DNA from 2 places in the Pseudomonas sp. Irchel s3b5 genome. Region 1 is predicted to be linked to the other one. Evidence: predicted binding sites of a transcription regulator. Region 1 holds the regulator's gene; the other holds the start of a gene.
What was found. Region 1 encodes sigma-54, which starts transcription at its own class of promoters, with help from an activator protein. Its sites were predicted from a motif close to ANTGGCATNNANNTTGCTNT; they were not measured.

Region 1 (3,205 bases):
AGTCACCGAGTCGCGCCCACGCATCGACATGGTGATTCAGCCGAAAAAGAAAACTGACGAGCAGAAGGCCCAGTAATGGCAACTCTGAAAGCTCAGCACCTGGCCAAGGCCTACAAGAGTCGCCAGGTCGTGCGTGACGTCAGCCTGTCCATCGACAGCGGCCAGATCGTCGGCCTGCTCGGCCCGAACGGCGCCGGCAAGACCACCTGCTTCTACATGATCGTCGGCCTGGTGCAGGCCGACCAGGGTCGCGTTCTGATCGACGACCTGGACGTCAGCCACCAGCCGATGCACGGTCGTGCGAAGGCCGGCATCGGTTATCTGCCGCAAGAAGCGTCGATTTTCCGCAAGCTCTCGGTGGCCGACAACATCATGGCGATCCTCGAGACCCGCAAGGAACTCGACAAGGCAGGTCGTCGCAAGGAACTGGAAAGCCTGCTTCAGGAATTCCACATCAGCCACATTCGCGACAACCTGGGCATGAGCCTGTCCGGCGGTGAACGTCGCCGCGTGGAAATCGCCCGCGCACTGGCCACCAATCCGAAATTCATTCTCCTCGATGAACCCTTCGCCGGCGTGGACCCGATCTCGGTGGGCGATATCAAACAGATCATCTATCACCTCAAGGCCAAAGGCATTGGCGTACTGATCACCGACCACAACGTCCGTGAAACCCTGGACATCTGCGAAACGGCCTATATCGTCAATGATGGCCAGCTGATTGCCGAAGGTGACGCAGAAACGATCCTGGCCAACGATCTGGTCAAGGAAGTTTACCTGGGGCACGAATTCCGCCTGTAATGACTGCGCTCGCTGGTTTGCGCACGGGCGCCGACCGACATATCGACAAAGGTTTTCGTTTTTATTGTTACAGCGGTCTAGGCAAAGGCCTCTGATTCAGGCATATAACTTGCTTAAGTTTGGCGCCTCGGCGCCCTGTAGTGGATGGCGCATGTGCGCCGGCGAATAAGGTGTTAAGCCCCTGCCATGAAACCATCGCTAGTCTTGAGAATGGGCCAGCAGCTGACGATGACACCTCAGCTGCAACAGGCCATCCGCCTGCTCCAATTGTCGACCCTGGACCTGCAACAGGAAATCCAGGAGGCCCTGGAGTCCAATCCGATGCTCGAACGCCAGGAAGAAGGCGACGACTTCGACAACGCCGACCCCTTGGCCGACAACACCGAACAAAAGCCCAACACCGATATCCAGGAACCCTCCTACCAGGAGAGCGCACCGACCGTCGATAACCTCGAGGAAGGTGACTGGAACGAACGCATCCCCAACGAACTCCCTGTCGATACCGCCTGGGAAGACGTTTACCAGACCAGCGCCAGCAGCCTGCCCAGCAACGATGATGATGAGTGGGATTTCACTACCCGCACATCGGCCGGCGAAAGCCTGCAAAGCCATTTGCTGTGGCAATTGAACCTGGCGCCGATGTCTGACACCGATCGCCTGATCGCCGTCACCCTGATCGATTGCATCAATAATCAGGGCTATCTGGACGAAACCCTTGAGGAAATCCTCGAAGCGTTCGATCCGGAACTGGACATTGAGCTGGACGAAATCGAAGCGGTCCTGCACCGCATCCAGCAATTCGAACCGGCCGGCATCGGCGCCCGCAACCTGGGCGAATGCCTGCTGCTGCAATTGCGTCAGCTGCCTGCCAAAACACCTTGGCTGGCCGAAGCCAAACGGCTGGTCACCGACTACATCGATTTGCTTGGCGGCCGAGATTACAGCCAGCTCATGCGTCGCATGAAGCTCAAGGAAGACGAACTGCGCCAGGTGATCGAACTGGTCCAGAGCCTTAATCCGCGCCCCGGTTCACAAATCGAGTCCACCGAAGCCGAGTACGTCGTGCCTGACGTCATCGTACGCAAGGACAACGAGCGCTGGCTGGTCGAACTCAATCAGGAGTCGGTACCTCGGCTTCGGGTCAATGCCCAGTACGCAGGCTTCGTACGCCGCGCCGACACCAGCGCCGACAACACCTTCATGCGCAATCAGTTGCAGGAGGCCCGCTGGTTCATCAAGAGCCTGCAGAGCCGCAACGAAACCCTGATGAAAGTCGCTACCCAGATCGTCGAACACCAGCGCGGCTTTCTGGAGTACGGCGACGAAGCCATGAAGCCATTGGTCCTGCATGACATTGCCGAAGCGGTGGGCATGCACGAGTCGACGATTTCACGGGTAACCACCCAGAAATTCATGCATACCCCACGGGGTATCTATGAGCTGAAATACTTTTTCTCCAGCCACGTCAGTACCTCCGAAGGCGGCGAATGCTCGTCTACGGCGATCCGCGCGATCATCAAAAAACTGGTTGCCGCGGAAAATCAGAAAAAGCCGTTGAGTGACAGCAAGATCGCTGGTTTACTGGAGGCACAAGGCATTCAGGTGGCTCGCCGCACCGTCGCCAAGTACCGCGAATCCCTCGGGATCGCGCCTTCGAGCGAACGTAAGCGGTTGATGTAGAGCCACGCCACAGCGTTCCAGTGGTAGATCATCTGATCTACCGCTTTATGCACTGGCAACGAAGGAGAAGCTGTATGCAAGTCAACATCAGTGGACACCAACTGGAAGTGACCGAACCTCTTCGCACCTACATCGGCGAAAAACTCGAACGATTGGAGCGACATTTCGACAAGATCACCAACGTGCAAGTCACGATGACGGTCGAGAAGCTGAAGCAGAAAATCGAAGCCACCCTGCATATTCCCGGCAGTGAAGTGGTCGCAAACGCTGAGCATGACGACATGTATGCGGCGATCGACTCACTCACCGACAAGCTGGATCGCCAACTCAAAAAGCATAAGGAAAAGACCCAGAGCCTCCTTCAGGGCGCAACCGGTCGTTAACACTCCCAACCCATGATCCGACTTGAAAACATCCTGACCCCCGGCCGTTCTTTGGTGAACGTGCCGGGCGGCAGTAAAAAGAAAGCCCTCGAACAAATTGCCAACCTCATCCATCGCGAAGTGCCGGATCTGGAGATGCAAGATGTCTTCGAGGCATTGATTGCCCGTGAAAAACTCGGTTCTACCGGTTTTGGCAACGGCATCGCCATTCCTCACTGCCGCCTCAAAGGTTGCGTGTCGCCCATCAGTGCCTTGATGCACCTGGACGCACCTATTGATTTCGACGCTATTGATGGCGCCCCGGTTGACCTGCTCTTCGTGCTGTTGGTCCCGGAAGCCGC
Region 2 (3,205 bases), on a different contig from region 1:
GTGCTGCAAGCGGTGAACAAGCCAAGCAACGACTGATGGATTGAAACGTAGACCTGTAGGAGCGAGCCTGCTCGCGATGGACGTGAACGATGACGCGGGATGTCTGATTTAACGCGGCGTTCTCAAGTTTTTCGCGAGCAGGCTCGCTCCTACAGAGATCTGCGATGGGTGCAGATCCGGCGGAACATTAGACAGCTGACAAGGTCGAGATAGGTGTAAGCCCGTCCATGGGTTTTATCGAGGAGGCACCAATGCAAAAGTGGAAAGTCACCTTCGTAGATGATCACGGCGAACAAGTTGACGAAGTATTCGAGAGCGCGGAATGCCCGAACAACGAGCAGGCCGCCAAACTCATCAAGGAACGCTTCCTTCCTGTCGCCGCCGAACTGGATCTGAACGATCTGGAAGGGCGTACCGCCGATGCAGGCGTCAAAAGCCTCAAAAGCCAGAACAGCATTCAAATCCTCGGCATTACGCCAATCTGAACATCTCCTGTCGCATTCTCATCCAGACCTTGGCAGCAGCTCTATCTTGAAGCTACTCTGCAATCGAGATCAGCGAACGGATCGCTAAGGTCTGGTCTTGTCAGCTCCATGCTTGTTTCCCGTCGGCACATCGGTTGCCGTCGCTCGCGCTGTTCGGTTGCGGGCGCTGGGAGTACGGAAAGTCTATCCATCGTTTGAGGAGGACGTTTCATGAGCACAGCCTATCAAGAAGACATCAGCAGCAGCGTGTTGCGCCGCATGAAAGAAGGCGGTTTTGATTTTTCACGGTTTCATCCCATCGAGTTCTACGCCATTTTCCCGGACGAGGAGCGGGCGCGCAGGGCGGCAGGTCATTTTCATCGTGGTGAATCCCTGAATGCGCAGATCAGCGTGCGTGACGACGGTGCCTGGGCGTTGGAGTTGAGTAAAGTCATGTATGCCACTTACGACGACATCGGCGATTTCGAACAGGGTTTCGAAGCGGTGGTCGAGCCATTAGGGGGCATTATTGAAGGCTGGGGTGTGAAACAGGAGGTACGAGGGCGACTCGCATAAAATTATGAACAGTGACAACCAGCAAATGACGGCTGACCTTCGGGTTGGCCGTTTTCGTTTTTGCCGTCGATCATGAGGCCACGACTCTCCGGCTTTTCGTAGGAGCTGGCTTGCCAGCGAAGGCGTCTTTGAAGTGCAGCACATGACTCATAGGCCCCCATCGCCAGCAAGCCGGCTCCTACCGACTATGCTGGTCGTAGGCGTTCATCACGCCTTGTAATGGAGCGGGGGCGATCGGGTTGGGGTAATTACCGCACAGGATTGGTGCGGTGCATGCGTTGTGATTATCCAACCGATTGATATCAAAGCGTTTCTGCCGATGGCACGGGCCTTGCGAAGGCCTGCATGTCCGGGTGACAAGGAGTACGGCATGATCCGCACCTATTTTGATGAGATGTACGATGCCGGCGGCCAGGTCCGCCCGCATTATCGGGAGTTTGCCCGTTGGCTTGCCGAGACGCCTGACGAGCTTCTGGCACAACGGCGACGCGAGGCCGATCTGTTATTTCATCGCGCCGGGATTACATTCACGCTCTATGGGGACGAGCAGGGGACAGAGCGCCTGATTCCCTTCGACACCATCCCCCGCAGCATTCCCGCCAGCGAATGGCGGGTGGTCGAACGTGGCTGCATTCAACGGGTCAAGGCGTTGAACATGTTCCTCGCCGACCTCTACCACGAGCAACGCATCATCAAGGCCGGCATCATTCCGGCCGAGCAAGTGCTGGCCAACGAGCAGTATCAATTGGCGATGCAGGGGCTGGATCTGCACCGCGATATTTACTCGCACATTTCCGGCGTCGATCTGGTCCGTGACGGCGACGGCACGTATTACGTGCTCGAAGACAATCTGCGCACGCCCAGCGGCGTCAGCTACATGCTCGAAGACCGCAAGATGATGATGCGTCTGTTCCCCGAGCTGTTCGCGGCGCAACGCATTGCCCCTATCGATCACTACCCGAATCTGTTGCTCGACACCCTGAAAAGCTCCAGCCCTATCGACAATCCGAACGTGGTGGTGCTGACGCCGGGGCGCTTCAACAGCGCGTTCTTCGAGCACGCGTTTCTGGCGCGGGAAATGGGCGTGGAACTGGTGGAAGGCGCGGACTTGTTCGTGCGCGATGACAAGGTCTACATGCGCACCACCGACGGGCCGAAAGCTGTCGACGTGATCTACCGGCGCCTCGACGATGCATTTCTCGACCCACTGGCGTTCAACCCGGAATCGATGCTCGGCGTGCCGGGACTGCTGTCGTCCTACCGCTCCGGCAATGTCGTATTGGCCAATGCCATCGGCACCGGCGTGGCGGACGACAAATCGGTGTATCCGTTCGTCACCGACATGATCCGCTTCTATCTGGATGAAGAACCGATCCTGAAGAACGTGCCCACGTGGCAGTGTCGTAATCCCTCTGAGCTTTCCCACGTGCTGGCCAATCTGCCAGAACTGGTGGTCAAGGAAACCCAGGGCTCCGGCGGTTACGGAATGTTGGTGGGGCCTGCGGCGACGGCGGCGGAAATCGAAGCGTTCCGTGCGCGCATCATCGCCAAACCCCATGCCTATATCGCGCAACCGACGTTGTCGTTGTCGACCTGTCCGACGTTTGTCGAAAACGGCATCGCACCGCGCCATATCGACCTGCGTCCGTTTGTCTTGTCTGGCCGTGAAACCCGGGTCGTGCCCGGCGGTTTGACCCGTGTCGCGCTGCGTGAAGGCTCCCTGGTGGTGAATTCATCCCAGGGTGGCGGAACCAAGGACACCTGGGTGGTCGAGGAATGAAGGAAGCCTGACATGTTAAGTAGAACTGCCTCGGATTTGTATTGGATGTCGCGTTACCTGGAGCGGGCGGAAAACCTCGCACGGATGCTCGATATCAGTTATTCGCTGTCGCTGATGCCACAGGATGGCCGTGGCAACGGTCTGCACGAACTGGCGATGCCGCTGCTGATTACCGGCACCCTGGAGGATTACCTCGAACGCCACGGCGAACTGCATGCCGAACGGCTGCTGCATTTTTTCGCCCTGGATGCGGCCAACCCGGCGAGCATCTACAGTTGTCTCGGCGCGGCGCGGGCCAGTGCCCATGCGGTGCGTGGGCGAATTACTGCCGACATGTGGGAAAACATCAACGCGACCTGGCTGGAGATTCGCGGCATCGCCCAAC

Region 2: a site for sigma-54 is predicted at 1,359-1,378, ahead of CKW15_RS14950 (circularly permuted type 2 ATP-grasp protein). Genes of this name have one in related genera too.

Annotation. Positions count from the first base shown of each region.
Region 1 is NZ_FYDY01000007.1:127,159-130,363, reverse strand. It holds gene lptA (lipopolysaccharide transport periplasmic protein LptA) at 1-76, shown strand, start outside; gene lptB (LPS export ABC transporter ATP-binding protein) at 76-801, shown strand; gene CKW15_RS10490 (RNA polymerase factor sigma-54) at 988-2,481, shown strand; gene hpf (ribosome hibernation-promoting factor, HPF/YfiA family) at 2,556-2,864, shown strand; gene ptsN (PTS IIA-like nitrogen regulatory protein PtsN) at 2,877-3,205, shown strand, end outside.
Region 2 is NZ_FYDY01000012.1:44,673-47,877, reverse strand. It holds gene speE (polyamine aminopropyltransferase) at 1-36, shown strand, start outside; gene CKW15_RS14960 (hypothetical protein) at 252-485, shown strand; gene CKW15_RS14955 (ribonuclease E inhibitor RraB) at 696-1,040, shown strand; gene CKW15_RS14950 (circularly permuted type 2 ATP-grasp protein) at 1,411-2,820, shown strand; gene CKW15_RS14945 (alpha-E domain-containing protein) at 2,833-3,205, shown strand, end outside.